Regions from separate parts of the Paenibacillus sp. S02 genome, predicted to be linked through region 3. Evidence: riboswitches for the same ligand, from Rfam matches in the RefSeq annotation. Region 3 holds a riboswitch; each other region holds the start of a gene.

Evidence for each region. A riboswitch is a leader RNA that binds a small molecule or an ion and turns the genes downstream of it on or off. The one in region 3 is predicted to bind cyclic di-AMP.
Region 1: linked by a shared signal. The riboswitch ahead of KAI36_RS21430 (TrkH family potassium uptake protein) and the one ahead of KAI36_RS00140 (resuscitation-promoting factor) in region 3 are both predicted to bind cyclic di-AMP.
Region 2: linked by a shared signal. The riboswitch ahead of KAI36_RS06600 (hypothetical protein) and the one ahead of KAI36_RS00140 (resuscitation-promoting factor) in region 3 are both predicted to bind cyclic di-AMP.

Annotation. Positions count from the first base shown of each region.
Region 1 covers NZ_CP073682.1:4,821,888-4,828,036, reverse strand. The annotation lists gene KAI36_RS21445 (CPBP family intramembrane glutamic endopeptidase) at 1-1,283, opposite strand, end outside; cyclic di-AMP (ydaO/yuaA leader) riboswitch at 1,545-1,697, shown strand; gene KAI36_RS21435 (hypothetical protein) at 1,867-2,139, opposite strand; gene KAI36_RS21430 (TrkH family potassium uptake protein) at 2,069-3,409, shown strand; gene KAI36_RS21425 (potassium channel family protein) at 3,614-4,291, shown strand; gene KAI36_RS21420 (LysR family transcriptional regulator) at 4,296-5,201, opposite strand; gene KAI36_RS21415 (succinate dehydrogenase cytochrome b558 subunit) at 5,428-6,102, shown strand.
Region 2 covers NZ_CP073682.1:1,503,336-1,509,484, reverse strand. The annotation lists gene kdpA (potassium-transporting ATPase subunit KdpA) at 1-1,268, opposite strand, end outside; gene KAI36_RS27660 (potassium-transporting ATPase subunit F) at 1,419-1,496, opposite strand; gene KAI36_RS06600 (hypothetical protein) at 1,679-2,074, opposite strand; cyclic di-AMP (ydaO/yuaA leader) riboswitch at 2,190-2,362, opposite strand; gene KAI36_RS06595 (glutathione peroxidase) at 2,829-3,314, shown strand; tRNA gene KAI36_RS06590 (tRNA-Leu) at 3,461-3,543, opposite strand; gene KAI36_RS06585 (urease accessory protein UreF) at 3,807-4,544, shown strand; gene KAI36_RS06580 (hypothetical protein) at 4,841-5,089, shown strand; gene KAI36_RS06575 (helix-turn-helix domain-containing protein) at 5,185-5,568, opposite strand; gene KAI36_RS06570 (helix-turn-helix domain-containing protein) at 5,631-6,035, opposite strand.
Region 3 covers NZ_CP073682.1:29,117-35,265, forward strand. The annotation lists gene KAI36_RS00135 (TatD family hydrolase) at 1-720, shown strand, start outside; cyclic di-AMP (ydaO/yuaA leader) riboswitch at 922-1,204, shown strand; gene KAI36_RS00140 (resuscitation-promoting factor) at 1,476-2,624, shown strand; gene rnmV (ribonuclease M5) at 2,771-3,316, shown strand; gene rsmA (16S rRNA (adenine(1518)-N(6)/adenine(1519)-N(6))-dimethyltransferase RsmA) at 3,324-4,208, shown strand; gene yabG (sporulation peptidase YabG) at 4,264-5,160, shown strand; gene veg (biofilm formation stimulator Veg) at 5,361-5,642, shown strand; gene KAI36_RS00165 (small, acid-soluble spore protein, alpha/beta type) at 5,805-5,984, shown strand; gene ispE (4-(cytidine 5'-diphospho)-2-C-methyl-D-erythritol kinase) at 6,129-6,149, shown strand, end outside.

The sequences.
Region 1 (6,149 bases), 1.3 Mb from region 3:
CAGGCCATAATCGGCAGTAACCATGGATAAGCCATATTGTAAGGGGATTGCGTGGCATCTGTTGTGGAGAATGTATTAAATGTGCGCTCCAGTATAAAGAATAAGATGGATTGTACCCCGAGTAAAATAAAGGCCCACAAGTAGCCAACATACATACTGCGAAGCACATACAGCCCGTAGCCTGGCTCTTTCGCACGCGGCCATGCATTCAGTCCAACCTGACGCATAAGTCCGTCACCGCCGACCAAGGAGAAGTAGAGCGCTACCGCCATGAAGAAGGTAACACCAATCTGGAACACCATAAGAAATATAAGCATGCCCTTACCGCCTGCTTCTGCTTGCAATAAAGGCAGCATGTTCATTGTCCCAGCTATACTAGCAATGAAGTATATAATTGACAGAACAATGCCGCGTACAAATGAAGTATGTCGTCGGGTGAGTGACGCATACACAATGGCAAGTACACCCAGCACAAAACTAAATAGGGCATAACCCGCATAGGTCATCCAATTCGCCCAAAATGTTTGCTTTTCGATATAATCGGTATAGGACGACGGGGCCGAAAAGCTTTGAGAGAAGGAGCGAACATCACCGTCTTCGAAAGTAAAAGCCAGTGTAAGTACCGAGGCGCCGATTTTTTTATCGTCTACGGTATACTTTAATCCGCCTTCTTTTTCAGTGGTCGCGAGCTTCAAATCCGACGGCTTAAAGCCAAAGCGCTTGACCCATACTGCGGCTGTCTGCTCCTTGGCTTCGAGCGTCATGCCGTCCTCAGCCACACGTACAAGCCTGTTACGTGCTTGTTCATCCGTAGAAATATCAGCCTGTGTGTAATTGGTACTGGAGGTGATCCGTTTAAAGCTAACGACCTTCCCAGTGGATAAATCCACATGAATTTGCAGTTTGCTCTTCGCTGAGGATTCAGGCAGATCGACCCGAAAGGTTTCGTAAGGGTAATTTTTCTTCCATGTACGGTCGTACTGTTGAAGCAGTTTTTCTCTAGATAAATAACCGTACAAATCTGTTTCGGCCTGATAGGTCACGACAGGCTCCTCTGGCTGTGATTCAGTATAGCCCAACTCGGAGCGGGCAAAGTCCAATGCGTGTATGACCGCTTCTTGTTTGCTGATGACCTTTGCGTTCATTACTGATTCTGGACTCGGATTGCTAAGCGAGGGAATAAGCAATTGAAAGATAAAAAAGCAAATCAGGCCAATCCCGCCCAGCAAGCCTAATTTTTTGAAGTTGGCCGTGAGCACGACCGGTTTCCCGATAGGATTCATGAGTTTCCTCCTTAATCTGTAAATAAGAACATCCATTAAAGATATCATACTGCACAGGTTCCCGCCAACAGACCAGCGATATTCATGAAAATAGAGTGAAAGCACTTTAAAGTTCCAATAAAATAAGATAAGCTGCGATTAAACGATGCCCATTCGCAAAATAAAGCCAATTTCACGTTTTTTCGGCGAAATCGGTTTTGTGATCTGGATAGAGAAGGATTATAATCTTGAGGCAATGCCTATGAAATACATAGGTAATGATATACAGTTGAGCCGAATTTCTATGGGAAAACGGGGGAACCATGTTACTGGGGTGAATTTTACAGCCGATCCTGGTGGATCGGAAGTGTAAATAGGGCATACTGTGCTGCCCGAATCCGTCAGCTAACCTCGTAGGCTGTGAGCAGGAACCAAGTCAGGCACTCGGTTTTCCGGTGTCTTTTTTTGTGCGTATATGTGCGTGTAAAAGTTTGCTGAGTTAAGTCGCTGCGCGTTCCATTTGATCTTCCGATCGCTGTTGACTCTGAATTTTATTGAATTAGGAAACCCTAATAAGGTTAAAATTCAGACTCAAAGGCGAGCGCTACCGCTTCTCCAGATTCAAATGGACCGCTGCGCTGCTGCCTGCCTTAAAGTCACCAAACGTTTCATTAGGTAGTGAGGTATGAAGTATTGAGTATTGAAAGGCAAAAGTATCCGGGGGTAACAGCAATCGGAAGAACAATCTGCACCCGGAGCGATCTCCATGCTCATAATTCACCAAGTAGGAGAGAAGTGATGAATAGATGAATCCCAATGCAAGCTGGCTCCGGCTTTCTCCACCGCAGATATTCGTTGCGGGCTTTGCCATTATCATTCTAATAGGTAGTTTATTGTTAATGCTGCCGATCTCCAATACAACAGGAAAGCCACTTGCGTTTATAGACGCTTTGTTTACTGCCGCTTCCGCGACCTGTGTTACAGGGCTTGTCGTAAAGGATACGGGGACCTTTTTTACAACCTTTGGTCAAGTTGTTATCGCTGCGCTCATTCAGATCGGCGGCCTGGGCTTTATGACTATGGCTACCTTGATCGCGCTGGTGTTCAAACGTCGGATTTCCTTACGGGAGCGCCTCATTTTACAGGAAGCGATGAATCAGACCTCTGTCGAAGGAATTGTCGGATTGATTCGTAAGGTGCTGCTGTACTCGCTGGTCATTGAGGGCGTATGTGCTGCAATATTTGCGATTCGCTGGTCGTTTGATATGCCTGTAGGCAGGGCGATTTATTTTGGGATTTGGCATGCCATCTCCATGTTTAACAATGCTGGTTTTGACTTATTCGGGCACTTTCGCAGCCTGACAGGTTATGTATATGATCCGATTGTTAATTTTACAGCTATGTTCCTGATTATTTCAGGCGGCATTGGTTTTGTAGTGATGTCGGACCTGGCAGAATATCGCAAGCGCAAGAGACTGTCCTTGCATACTAAGGTGGTACTCAGCATGACGGGCGCTCTGATTGTAGTCGGCACGCTCGTGATTTTTGTATTTGAATTTACGAATCCAAAGACTCTTGGCTCGCTTGATTGGGGTGGTAAACTGCTGGGATCTTTATTCCAGTCCGTTACCCCTCGTACCGCAGGTGCCAATACACTGGACATTGCAGGCTTGCGGCAGGCTACGCAGTTTTTTATCATCATACTCATGTTTATCGGCGCTTCTCCTGGCTCTACTGGAGGCGGGATTAAGACCACAACATTCGCGCTGCTCATTGGAGCCGTGATTTCGATGCTGCGGGGACGTGAAGATATTGTGCTGTTCAGGTACCGACTTGCGCAGGGACGAATTTACAAGGCTTTGACCATTACATTGCTGGGGCTGCTGTTCGTGATCGGGGTGACCATGATTTTGTCGGCAACCGAAGATCATCATTTTTTGATGATCTTGTTCGAGACAGTGTCTGCGTTTGGTACGGTGGGGCTGTCGATAGGGCTTACACCTGATTTGACAGTCATAGGCAAGCTGGTGATTACCCTGACGATGTTTGCAGGTAGACTGGGGCCACTCACGCTAGCTTATGCACTGGGGCCGAAAAAGGGTAAAGAATTATATCGTCATCCGGAAGGCAAAATGATTATAGGATGAATCATTTCATGATATGTAGTATACATTTCGTTGGTTTAATCATTTCAGGATTTTGCAAAATTCGATACCAGTCGCTCCGAAGTGCAAGATATAGACGAACTAAACCATTTCGATCTATATCTTGTTCATTGGAAGTCGCTTATGGGATTTTTGCAAAATCCTCATTTATGAAATTGATTCAGATAAGGGAGTTTTCGAGTAGATATGAAAACGCAGCAGTTTGTAGTTATTGGCTTGGGGCGGTTTGGCTCAAGCCTGGCTTTGCAATTGGTGGATATGGGGTGCGAGGTGCTAGGCATTGACCGGAATGAGGATGTTGTGGACAGTATGAGTGAGATGTTGACACATACTGTCGTGGCGGACGCTACTGATGAAGACTCATTGCGATCACTGGGCATCCGGAATTTCGATTGCGGCATTGTTGCTATTGGTGATGACATTCAAGTAAGCATCCTGACCGCCATTTTGCTGAAGGAGCTGGGTGTGAAAAAAGTCGTAGCCAAAGCCATATCTGTGCTGCACGGGCGTGCGTTAGAGAAGCTCGGTGTGGACCGGATTATTTATCCAGAACGGGATATGGGTATCCGGGTAGCTCATCAGCTAGTCACGCCTAATTTGCTCGATTATTTGGAGTTGTCCAAAGAATACAGTATTGTGGAACTCAATGTACCTGCATGTCTGAATGGCAAAACGCTAGCAGAGCTAAATGCCCGTACTCGCTTTGGTTGTAGTGTCGTAGCGCTTCATACGGCGAACGGTATCCTGATCGCACCGACGGCTATGGATCGGCTAAAAGCAGACGATATTATGGTTATCATCGGCTCGAATGACAATATCGGTCGCTTTGAGGATGAGGTTGTTAATGTTAATGAAGAGGGTTAACCCTCTACACCATACGGTAGCCTGCAAACGACGCACGTGTCTCGCTAATCCAGCGTCGTGCTGTCGGACCGAGATCGGTCGTCTCCGAGTAAATGAGGGAGGTCGTTCGGCGTGTCTCCTTCAAATCGGGCAAGTACAATGCAGTGAGTCCATTATCCCGCAGCAGTTCGCTGCGCAAATAGGATTTGGGTAGCAAGGCAGAAGCCTTACAGGTTGGAAGCAGGCGTACAATTGCCTCGAAGGAGTCGATTTCCATGCGGATATCCGGCATGATGCCGCTGCGCTGGAACAAGTCATCCGTCAGACTGCGGTACCAGGTTCCTTTGGAGAATATAATCATCGGCAATCCTTGTAGTTCTTTCATCGAGGCCGTTTCTGTCTTGACGGTTAATTCATGTCCAATGGGAACAACAAGCTCCAAATGATCATCAAATAGCGGAATGCAACGCAGTCCGGCTTCATGAATGGCAGACCCGACAATACCGGCGTCTGCTTTTTTATCACGTACAAAGGCGACGATTTCATGGGTTTTACCGGTGAGCAGCTTCAGCTCGGTTTGAGGATGCTTGCTCATGAAAGCTTCGACGAGGGTAGGCAGCGTCGTTTGGAGTGTCGTGAGGCTTGCGCCGAGTGTAAGCATACTCTGGGCTTCATTTTTGTGCTGGGACAGCTTTTGTAAGAAGCGAAGCTGTCGTTGCCGTTGCTCTAGCGCGAATGTATAAACAAATCGGCCAGTGGACGTAATTTCGAGCCGTTTGCCCCGACGATCAAAAAGATTCACACCCAGCTCTTCCTCCAGCTTGGCAATTTTGCGAGACAGGGCAGGTTGGGACAGATTCAGCAGTTTGGAGGCTTTATTCAGGCTGGACTGCTCGACAATGACGGCAAAAGCGTTCAAATCCTCAAACAAATCATCCACTTCCTCTCTATATGCAAAAAAGACATAATAATTAATACGTATATTGCAATTCCATTATAAGCCGAAAAGGAGTAACATGAAAGCGACACAAGATGTTCACACTTTTGTTTTTCCTTATAAGGGACACCTTGTTGGACATTTCCTGTCGGGAACTGTCATTTTATATGTTATATTACTATTGAAAACGCTATTATTGGGAGAAGGGAGCATGACCTATATGAGAGGATTTTATTCCAGAAAGCTGCATTCGCTTCTTGGCGTCATTCCGTTGGCTCTATTTTTTGTTGAGCATTTGGTGACGAACTTCACAGCGGTGGAGGGCGGCAAGGAAGGATTTAATCGCAGCGTGGCCTTCCTGAATGGTTTGCCGCTGGTTATTGTGCTAGAAACGTTATTCATCTACTTGCCATTACTGTTCCACGGAATTTATGGCTTGTATATCGCTTATCAGGCTGACCCGAATGTCAAAAGGTTCGGCTATTCACGTAACTGGCGCTTTCTGTTCCAGCGTATTTCTGGCGTCATTACATTTGTATTTATTATCTGGCACGTATACGACACACGTTTTCAGGTGGCTCTGGGTAAAGTAACCCATGAGGAGCTAGGCGGTGTCATGCATGGCATCGTGACGAACCCGGTTTATTTTATTTTGTATTTAATCAGTGTCGTTTCGGCATCCTTTCACTTTGCTAACGGACTGTGGGCATTTATGGTCAGTTGGGGGATTACTGTGGGACCACGTGCGCAAAAAGTATCTTCTTATATCTGTATGACCCTGTTCGTGGTGGTGTCTATCGGCTTCATCGCTTCCCTGCTTGCATTCCGCAGCGCGGAATTTCAGGAAACGGCAACTGCCTTGGTGCAATGCAGCGCTTTTAAACAGCTACTGTAAATGAGTCATACCCATTATACATCGTGTTGAGATTCTATTTTTAAACG
Region 2 (6,149 bases), 1.5 Mb from region 3:
ACCAAAATGGCAATCGCGATCAGCTTCATTTCCTTGCCTTCAATTTTCCTTCCCATAAATTCTGGAGTTCTCCCGACCATCAGTCCGCATATAAACACACCCAGAATCGCATACATCAGCATATTCATCAGCCCGACACCCTTGCCGCCAAAAATGACGTTTAGCATCATTTCTCCCAAAGCAGCCATGCCACCCAGCGGGGTTAGTGTATCATGCATATTATTGACCGAACCCGTCGTTGCTGCTGTTGTGACCGCAGTGAATAAAGCCGATTGTCCAATGCCGAAACGAACCTCTTTCCCTTCCATGCTTCCTTGAGAAGCATCCACACCCAGTGTCTGGATTAACGGATTACCTGTCTTTTCAGACACGTACGTAATGGATAGAAAAATAAGAAACAATACCATCATGGAGCCAAAAATAATCCAGCCCTGCTTACGATTACGGGCAAACAATCCAAAGGTATACGGCAACGAAGCCGGCATTACCCACATTGCCAAAATTTCCAGCACGTTCGTCCAAGGACTTGGATTTTCAAAAGGATGCGCAGAGTTAGCTCCCGCATAACCGCCTCCATTCGTCCCCAAATGCTTGATGGACTCCAGAGAAGCAATGGGTCCCATAGAAATTTGCTGCTGTGTTCCGCTCAGTGTCGTAAGATCCGCCGTAGGCTGTAGCGTCTGTGGTACCTTCAATCCAACCAGCACCAGCGTAAGCGCAAAGGCCAGCGGCAGGAAAATTCTTATAATGGCTTTAATAAAATCTTGAAAAAAATTGCCCATCCCTTCACCGCGCCGCGTCAATCCTCTCATAAAAGCCGCAGCAACCGCAAAACCGGAAGCAGCCGAAGTGAACATCATCATCGTGACGAACGCCATCTGTGTCAGATACGTAAGCCCGCTTTCTCCGCTATAATGTTGGAGATTCGTATTCGTCATAAAGCTGATTACCGTATTAAAAGCTAGTGATGCTTCCATATTACTGTTTCCAGCCGGATTACCGGGAAGCATTCCCTGTAAACGCAACAGCAAGTAGCTGATCGCCACAAGCACGACATTCGTTGCAATGAAACTCATAACATACGTAGTCCAACGCATGCTCTCCAGCTTCTTCAATCCTACTACCTTATAAATTAGCTTTTCTGTTCCGCCAAAAATCCGATCCGTCCGATTAGGTTCATTCGAGAATACATGATACATATAGGTGCCCACTGGCTTTACCAAGAGCAGCAATATGACGATCACAATTCCAATTTGAAGCAGCTCCATCCTTTATTCCTCCTTCAAAATGCTCCTGCGTTTGGAACAACAGACCTGCTTCAGAGCACCAAACGTGTGCACACGTTTGCGAAAGCCTGCTACCTATGATGCTTAATATTCAGATCTGTTGTTCCCGCCCGCTCTATCCCCTATAGCTGACTAGAACTTTTCAGGGTTCAGGAGTGCGTAGATTAAATACATAAACACAATAGCCGTAAGCCCAAGTATAACGATCATCCTCTTCGTCCTCCTTTAGAGGTCTGCGCATCACACCAGCGTACAAACAGCAGTATCACTCCATAACTCACAGCCATGACGAGCAGCATGTATATATCCATCATGTTTATACCCTCCGTATCGGTCCTCAGATCGCCATCTTATTTGATCATAAAATCATAAAACAACTATGTTATAAGTGCTTATCCGTTCAGCAGAAAACCCACCTCTCCGTTCAATGTGTAGATCACATGGTCCGCTCCCAATCCCCGATAAATTCCTTGTGGATTACAGCCGTGCGTAATAACATAGATCGATTCCGATGTTAGCGGCCGACATATTTGCAGGAAACGGCAAGTCAGATTCAAGCTGTTCTCGAACAAATACACACTACCAATTTCTTTTTTTGGAAAATTCCATTTTCCTGCTTGCATGGTATTGATGCGGACAATGTGCTCCACACCCATTTTTTTGAGCTGTCGTTCCTCCTGGGCGCTATTCGTGAGAACTGCAAACGCCAATTTTTTGAAAATAAGCAATTTCACAAAACTTCTGCCCGCTTCATTCGGTGCAGTGACAATAATTAACCGACCTTCCATCAGTAGCTCCTCTCCCGGTATAAAAAGACAACAAAAAGAAGCCGAAGGAAAAAGGCTTTCCTCCGGCTTCTTACATATCCATGATAAAATAAACCATGGCTGCACACGGCGGTTTGTTGCCTCTCCCTGTACGCTTACGAGGTTAGCTGTCGGATTCGGACGTGAGAGTCGCCCTATTTCTGGCACTTGACCGGAAAATTCACCCCATGAGACACACGGCTTCCGAAGCCGTACAGTCTCGATTGGTTCCCCCGCTTTTGCAACTGCAAAATTCAGCGCTATAGACATTTCGTTGTTGCTTCATTCAAGTTAATTTGAAATTACGTCTTGAATCATACACCCGCGCATGGAAGACTGTAAAGCTCAACTGCGGGGTTATAAATCGGCCTTTAGAGCATAGAAGATTAATAATAGCGCTTACAACGCAACTATGCTTCTCACAGCTCCTTCAATCTCTGTTTTTCATCCCTTTTCGAAAATGACAAGCATGTCAATATTGGCGTAGGGTAGAGCGTTTTTGGTCTTTTTTTGTAAAAAGAGAAGAAAATACGCTATATGTACCAGCTAAACACCGATTGAACCCGCTTTTATAAGAAGAAACACCTTAATTCGCTCCATTTGCGGTGCGATTTACTGTTTTGAACAAAATACGATTTTACAGCGGCTAAAGGCTTGATACAGCTTTTCCAGACTTGCAACCTCGCTTTTAATTGCTTACAATTTAATTGCTGAATATTGAATAAGGAGAGATACTATGACCGTTTATGAATATGCTGCGCAAACCCTGCAAGGGAAACAAATTCCGTTATCCACATATGAAGGGAACGTTCTGCTTATCGTGAACACTGCCAGCAAATGTGGATTAACCCCCCAATACAAAGCGCTACAAGAGCTATATGATCAGTACCATGAACAGGGGCTCGAAATTTTGGGATTTCCCAGCAACCAGTTTGCCAAACAAGAGCCAGGTTCCAGCGAGGAGATTTCTGAGTTTTGCCAGATCAATTATGGTGTTACCTTTCCGATGTTCGCCAAGACAGATGTCAATGGCGATCAAGCGCACCCCTTATTTCGCTACCTGACCCAAACTGCTCCGGGGGTATTAGGATCCAAAGCGATCAAATGGAATTTTACTAAATTCTTAATTACACGAGAAGGTAACGTATTTAAGCGCTATGCACCGCAAACCACTCCAGATAAGCTGGCGGGAGATATAGAGAAGCTTTTGCAGCAAAACTGACATCCTTATTTATCACAGTTAATAAACGACCTATTGTCTACCGTTGCTTCTGTGGCTAAAGGATATAACGAAAAATGCTTAACAAAAAAAGCATCCCTTCACGTAAACCGTGTCAGGATGCTTTTTTAACTGAGTCTTGCATATAATGCGGTCGAGAGGACTCGAACCTCCACGGGCGTACGCCCACTACCCCCTCAAGATAGCGTGTCTGCCATTCCACCACGACCGCAAATCATAATGTAATGAGGCAACAGATTTATTATACTCTCTCATCAACTATTTGTAAACAAAAATATAATAATTATTTTATATGTTATTTTAACTAACATATATGAGCGATAAGAATATTTAATTTGACACAAAAGCTATTTAAATGTAAATATATATTACATACATTTCGAATATGTTTCGTTTTCCCCAAGTAAAGAGTAAAATAACATAACATAAGGATTCACTTCGAGGAGGCGAACCACCCTGCATAAAGGCAACCGCTTGCTGAACTATGCATTATTGTTGGACCCTTCCCTACCTGTTGGTGGCTTCACCCGTTTTAACGGACTGGAGAAACTATTTCGTAACGGACATTTGAACAGTCTACAAGACCTGGAACATTACATGCTGGATGATTTGTATCCTCAATTTACAACCGTTGACGGCATGGCTATCAAAAGTCTGTATGTCGCCATCCAGCAGAATGACAGTTGGCGGATCGCCCTCATTGATAAGATGCTGCATACCCAACGTCCCTCCTGGCAGCATGTGAAGGAGTTTCGTCTATCCGGTCAGCGTCTACTCAAGCTCGCTAAGGCTCTTTATCCTTGGCTTGAATTTGACCAGTTGGAATCCATACTCATTCAATACAATGCGATTGGCACACTCGCTACCGTTCACACCTGGATTAACTTCCTCCTCGGAAACGATGTAGAACAGACCGTTCACGGCTATCTTAGCGCAGCGGTGTCCTTCTGTGTGGAAGATGCCTTCAAACTACTCAATCCTCCTTATGAGGAAAAGAACCCTCTTATGGAGCGTATGACCAGCGAGCTGCTCTCCGCCTGGAAGAAGCTTAACGAACCTGAGCCAACCGCATTTCAGCGTCGCCTTCTTCACAGACATTGGTCCAGTTCCTACATCACTCTACCTCTTTATATGAGCCATAATAGCCAATTGGATGAACCTAGACTGTTTTCCTCCTCAGGTCTATTCAAACGCCTTCCAGCATCCCCCTGATGCGTCGTTTCGCCAATGTGGCCACAACACCAAAAACACTCTGTCCCTTTCCTCAGGTGGCAGAGTGTTTTTTATCCACAAATAATCGAAATTCACACCATTAGCAGACTCTAGACGGATTATTAGAGCCATCTAGTACTTAATTAAGTAATTAATTCAACAAAATGACGCATTTACGATTGTAAAAACACGTATAAAAGTGTATCATAGTGTCAGATGGTTAATTCTAACATGTTTACTGATGATTATTATAACACACCAATTATTCCGCAAGAATCCGTAAGGGGAGATTTCTCTTGAATAACAAAATGCCTGTCACCTCCTTCGGGTGGGCCATCAAACAACGGCTTGTCGAACTTCGACTGGATCAGAAAACATTTTGTGAGACACACAATATTCCGCCTTCACGCTTGTCCAATCTGATTCACGGCACCCGCAAAGCACAAAGGTACAGAAAACAAGTAGCTGCAATTCTGAACATCGACGATAACGATTATAAGGAGGCACCGCACTCTAAACCTAACAAGCATTCCAGTTACATATAGGTCATTCCATATCACCAAGAAACCAAATAAACCCGTAAAGCGAACCCCTCCAGTTCGTTTACGGGTTTTCAACCCAGACATCTTTAGCCAAAAAGTTATTCCGGCTTTGTTTTATCCTTCTCACTTTTTTGCTTACGGTATTTCGCAAATTCAACATATTCTAAAATAAAATTCTGTTCTTCCGTCTCAAGATCTTCTGCCTGGCAATTCAGTGGCCCCATCACTCCAAAAAAATAAGCAGCCTTCTGCTCCTGAAGTACGCCTTCTCCTGGCTTAATCCCTTTCATTAACCAATCGAGCGATACATTAAAAAAGTCCGAAATCTGAATCAAATGGGTGGTACCCGGCGTTGTTTTACCCCTTCTCCAATCACCGAGATTCCCTGAACTGATTTTAAGTTTTTCACAAAATGCCTTCTTGGTCATTCCGCGATCCTTAATCAAAGCTTCAATCCGCTGATAAATAGTTTGATCTCCCAAAATGTTTCCCCTCCGACACAGTAACTTTTTCTGAAATAATTTTCATTTTTCAGCCTTACTCATTAGTAATCCTCATCAAATCCTAAGCAACCATTACCCCTAGTAGAATTGCGCTGGTTTTTCTCTTTACGAAAGCGGGTAAATTCAATATACTCAAGTATAAAATTTCTTTCCGCCTCACTAAGCGGTTCCCCCTGGCAATTCAGTTGCCCTGAAGCGTCAAAAAAATAAGGGTCTTGCGACTCCTTTAGCACCTCACCCTGTACATCTCGACCCAGCATGATCCAATCCAGACTGGCATCAAAAAACGAAGCAATTTCAATGAGTTTATTCGTGCCCGGCGTCGTTTTTCCTCTTTTCCAATCCCCGAAGTTCCCTGTACTAATGCCTAACTGCTGGCAGAACGCCTTTTTCGTCATTCCCCGTTCCTTGATGAGTTCCTCAATGCGATGGTAAATAGATTGCATAGAAGTTCCTTCCTCCCTAGCAGGCTCTCAAATAACGATATCATGTTCTCTGTTCCCATTTCAAAGATCACGTATGCTAAAATTACCGAATTATGTATGTTGGTTTCCATTATA
Region 3 (6,149 bases):
GATCGTGAAGAAGTTATAGCACGTGCTGTCGAATCAGGAGTAACACGGATGATCAATATCGGATTTAATCGTGAGACCATTCCATCCACCATGAAATTGGCCGAGACGTATGATTTTATTTATGCGGCAGTTGGATGGCATCCTCAGGATGCTATTACAATGCAGGAGGGCGATTTAGAATGGATTGCATCGTTATGCAGTCATAAGAAGGTTGTAGCCATCGGAGAGATCGGTCTGGATTATTATTGGGATACATCACCGAAGGATGTTCAGCATCGGGTGTTTCGAAATCAAATTGGTCTGGCTCGTGAGCTCAAAATGCCCATTGTTATCCATAACCGGGATGCGCATGAAGATATTGTTAGGATTTTGCGCGAGGAAAAAGCGAGTGAGATTGGCGGAGTCATGCACTCCTTTTCGGGTAGCTGGGAGACAGCCAAAATGGTGCTGGATATGGGATTTCACCTTTCCTTCGGTGGTCCAATAACGTTCAAAAATGCCAAGCAGCCAAAAGAGGTGCTCGCACAGGTGCCGCTGGATCGTCTACTCATTGAAACGGACGCTCCCTACCTGACGCCGCATCCGTTCCGCGGGAAGCGAAATGAGTCCGCACATGTGAGACTGGTAGCAGAGGCTGCAGCCCAAATCAAGGGAATTACAGTGGAGGAATTAGTGTCAATAACGACCCAAAATGCCTTGGAACGATTTGACATTCAATGAAAAAGTGAAGAAATCGATTAAAATAAAGAGATAGACGAAGCTAATCATGAATTTGTTGCAGGAAACTCGAGAATATTACAATATTTTAACCGAATATTTTGAAAAATGTACTTGAAACCTGCTTTACAACATGCATAGAAACAGGATATCATCTTTTCAGTGAATTGTTGTTTGAATGTAAACATCAACAAGTCATTTCATGAACCAGTCTCGCTGAGTCCCTTTTACAGGGAACGGGGGAACCGATATGGCTTACATTACGTCCGGCGTATGTGCAAGAAGGGAACGTCTCTTCCGCCAGCCGGCTCGACCGAAATTCTTTTCCCGGATGGGATTGAATAGGTGGAGGAGCCGTATTTCGATTTCTTTCTGGGTCTTCGGGGTGAATGTGAAGGCGACCGCCATGAGCGGTTGACCCAAGCTAGGGCGACTCTCTACGTCCGAACCCGACAGCTAACCCCGTAAGCGTAACAAGAGAGAAGCCATCTCGTGCATGAGTTTTCCCGCATATTCACACATGCCGGAAGCCACGAAAGAGCTCTCTAGTCTCTTTCTCTGGCTTTTTTTGTTGTGAATAAAAGAAAATCTGTCATCATACTGTGGTTAAACAGGGGAGGACAGCATGCCGCGAAGACGGGTACATGGTGCAGGACAGTCGCAGTTTGGGCTTGTCTTGTAGAAAATCTGTTATAGTCACGTCAAATCTCAACTATGTCTTACTCCAGACGGCGGGCTATGTAAGGAGGACGGAGGAAATGGGCATTTTCCAAAAAGAGGAGACCCATGAGTCACGCTCATCCAGCATGTCTTACGTATTACGTTGGAAGCAAGAGAATGTGCGCCAGGCTGCCTTGGTTGCTATTTTTCTAATCGCGCTAACGATTATGATTTCAATTCTGATGTACACGCAATCTAAAAAACAAGTCTTTTTTGTCATCGATGGCAAGGCATCTGCGGTAGAAACCCGGGAATCCAAGCTTCAAGATTTGCTGAGCGAGCATTCCATTTCACTTCAGCCGCATGATACAGTTTCCATGCCGCTAAATGGAGCAGTACAGGATGGGGATCGCGTAGTCATTAAACGTGCCAATCAAGTTAAAGTATCTTCAGGCAATGAGACGAAAAAGCTGTACACAACAGAAAATACAGTAGAAGGTGCCATTCGTACCTCGGGCTATAAATTATCGTCAACGGATAAAGTTTATCCTGCGTTGGACGCCTCTGTTTCGTCTAACATGGACATAAAAATCGTCCGTGTGAAGAAACAGCAGGTCGAACAGAAAAAACAGGTGCCTTATCAGGTCATCAAAACGGCCGATCCGAGTCTTTATAAAGGCGATAATCGGGTCATTCAAAGCGGCAAATCGGGTGTGGTAGTCCAGCACGTTCAAAAGGTATACCATGATGGAAAGTTGGTATCCAAACAGCTGGTTAACAAGGAAGTTGCACAGAACCGTGTGGATAAGGTCATTGCTGTAGGAACGAAGAAAAAACCGGTCGTTCTTGCTGCTTCCGTCGGTCCCAATGATGCGGTTAAGGCAACAACGGTTAGTTCGGGCAGTGCTGTCCGTAAAGCAGGCGTCAATTTTAAATATAGCAAAGTTTTACAAAACGTCTCCATGACGGCGTATTCCTCACAGGAGCCAGGGATCGGTACACGTACTGCATCCGGCACGCGTGTCACGGAAGGACGCACCATCGCTGTCGATCCGAGTGTAATCCCAATCGGCTGGTGGGTGTATATCGAAGGGGTGGGCTTCCGCCGTGCGGAGGATACCGGTGGCGCGATTAAAGGCCACAAAATCGATGTGTATTATGAGAGTTTAAGCCGAGCCAACCAATTTGGTCGTAAGCACGGTAAAACCGTATATGTTATCGGACCCGTAAAGCCAGAAATCAACTAAAACAGGTTGTGTATGTTGAGGGCAATGCGATAGTATTAACAACATAGTTATGCCATGCTAAGAAGAGGATATCCTCTTCTTATTTTGTTTTCAAAAGCAGGGAAAGATAAATATAGCTTGCTGTGTAGCAGTGGAGGGAAACGCAAATGATCAAGGAAGTGATCGTGGTAGAGGGCCGGGATGATACGGTGGCCATTCGCCGCGCTGTTGAAGCGGATACGATAGAAACTGGCGGCTCAGCCATTAATAAAATGACGCTGCGTAAAATTGCATTGGCGCAGGAGCGGCGGGGGGTCATCATTTTAACCGATCCCGATCATGCAGGGGAGCGCATCCGTAAGATTATCGCTTCCAAGGTACCTGGCTGCAAGCAGGCCTTTATACCCGAGGCAGAAGCAACGCGCAAAGGAGATATTGGCGTGGAGAATGCCTCACCGGAAGCGATCAGACACGCTCTTGCACGGGTCCATACGACAGTGGAAGGTGCCGACCCGCTGATTGAGTGGGCGGACCTGATTGATGCTGGACTCATCACCCACCCCAATGCTGCTGCACGCCGTATGGCCTTAGGGAATGTGCTGGGTATTGGTTATTGTAACGGAAAGCAGCTACATAAACGGCTCTCTGTATTTCAGATCAGCCGCGAGGAATTTGCCGGGGCGCTGGCACAAATTGAAAGTGAAGGATTGTGATATCCGTATGACAGGGATTCAAGATATAGCAACACCGCGGCGTACGAAGGACATTATTCAACGGCACGGTTTTTCGTTCAAAAAGAGTTTGGGACAAAATTTCCTGATTGATCAGAATATTCTCAATAAGATTGTAAATGCTGCCGGATTGGATGAGACGAAGGGCGCACTTGAGATCGGTCCTGGGATTGGTGCTTTGACCGAGAAGCTGGCACAATCGGCCAAGGCAGTTACCGCTGTCGAGATTGACCAGCGGCTACTGCCAATTCTCGAGGAAGTGTTGGCCCCTTACGAGCATGTGAAGGTACGTCATGGAGACGTGTTGAAGCTGGATTTGCGCGAGGTGTTCGCAGCCGATTTTGCAGAAGTGAGCAAAGTAAGTGTCGTGGCTAATCTACCGTACTACGTTACTACACCGATTCTGATGAGGCTGCTGGAGGACAAGCTCCCTTTGGAGAATATCGTTGTTATGATCCAAAAAGAAGTGGCTGAGCGCATGGCTGCGTCTCCTGGTACGAAGGATTACGGTAGCCTGAGCATTGCGGTCCAATATTACAGCGAACCTGAATTAGTCTGTATTGTGCCGAATACAGTATTTATTCCCCAGCCGAATGTGGAGTCTGCAGTCATCCGGTTGCGTGTACGGGAAGCCCCTCCAGTGGAAGTGGTGGATGAGAAGCATTTCTTTGAAGTGGTTCATGCTGCTTTTGCCCAGCGTCGTAAAACCATTTCCAATAACTTAAAAAGCCGTTTCTTCACCAAAGAGAACAGGGACACGCTGGAGCCGTTGTTGCAACAAGCTGGTATTGTACCCTCCCGTCGAGGAGAAACGCTAAGTATTGAGGAATTTGCGCGTCTCAGCGCTGTGCTGTTGGAGGCAGGTATATCCTAAGCTGGAACCAAACTGTGCATTCACCCATACGATATAGGAGGGGTGATACAGTGTGATGAGTTTAGGAGACTTGGTCGTTCGGAAATCGTACGGCGGAGATGTCACGTTTCGTGTTGAGGACATCCAGCGGGATAAAGCGATCATTAAGGGAATAGAATTTCGGCTGCTGGCCGATTCCCCGGTGAACGATCTGGTCAGAGTGCCTGCAGACCAGATTAGCGGTAAGACTCAGCAGGCCCACATTAAGGCTGGTGAGTCTCTTAATCTGTTGCAACGGGCACGCCAGCAGCAAGCTGCTCGTAGTCAGGCAGCTCTGGTTGGGGACTGGAGTGATCCGGTCGAGTCAACGTATTTTGAAATGCCGGGAAAGGTTCTTCATCTGGATGGAGATCCCGGCTATTTGAAAAAATGTCTCAGTTTATATGAACAGCTCCGTGTTCCTGCAGAGGGACATCACGTTCACGAATCGGCAATGGCGGACACGTTGTACCGATTGCTTCCCCGTATCCGTCCGGATATCGTAGTCATTACCGGACATGACGGTGTGCTGAAGCAGCCACAGCCTTACGATTTGTACAGCTTGAAAAGTTATAAAAATTCGCAAAATTTTGTGGCGGCGATTCAGGTAGCAAGACAATATGAACGTCATCTGGATTCGCTGACGATTGTAGCGGGGGCGTGCCAGTCCCATTTTGAGGCGCTGCTACGTGCGGGAGCGAACTTCGCCAGCTCACCAGGGCGTATCCTGATTCACGCGCTGGACCCCGTTTACGTGGCTGCCAAGGCGGCCTTTACTTCGATCCGTGATACGGTCAACATGGGAGACCTGTTTCACCAGACAATCAGCGGCAGTCGCGGAGTGGGTGGAATTGAAACTAGGGGAAGCTATCGCATCGGCCTGCCGAAGCTTGAAAATTTGTCTACGCTTAAAGTAACGCCTTCCGCAATCTAGGATTCAAATGTGCCAATAGGATTAATCTGAACAAAAAGCCTCTGCTTTCAGAGGCTTTTTGTCATTTTTTTATAAATTATTCCTGTTCGCAAAAAAAAAAATTGACAACTTATTTTTCGTGTTGCTATAATATTTAGCTTGATTTGACAATCCCTCTAAAATTCGTTATAATGGACAAGGAAAGAGGTGGTCGTTAGGCAATGGCTAAAAATACGCTGTTGGAAATCAAACGCAGTCTCGACGCACATGTAGGGCAAAAAATTTTGCTGCGGGCTAACGGCGGACGCCGTAAGACCGTCGAACGAACTGGTGTCTTGGAAGAAACGTACCCTTCTGTTTTTATCGTCAAGCTGGATCAGGAGCAACAGACGTTTAAACGTGTCTCCTACAGCTATGCTGACATTCTTACCGAGTCGGTGGAAGTCAGCGTATATGATCCCGACTCCCATACAAGTGTAGTCGAATATTTTGAAACACCTTAATTAATTTCGTGATTTATACCAGCTTTGCAGGTTTAACGACGGCTTCGTCATTTCAAATGACGGGGCCGTTTTGTATATACAGAGCAGGATGAAGCATGACATCTCTGCACATACTAAGCCGGGAATGATCTTCCTTATTCCATTGCCGAAGGAGGCGTATGTATGAGCCGAAGAAGACGGAGTGTCATGTCGGAGGAGCTAAAGTACGAGTTGGCCAAAGATCTTGGGTTTTACGACACGGTCAAGGAAGAAGGCTGGGGAGGCATTAAAGCCAAGGATGCGGGCAATATGGTCAAGCGGGCTATCCAACTTGCCGAGCAGGCAGCTTCCCGCAAATCGTAGCCAACGGTGGTGCTGATGAAAAGCGGGGATATCCGGGATTAGACCGGGTCATCTCCGCTTTTTTGAACCTCATGACTTGACACGCTGAGTCTGATATAATATGTTAAGCTGTCTTGAGGGAAAAGTTGAAGGTGGGTGAACGCCTTGAAAATATATGAAAAAGCA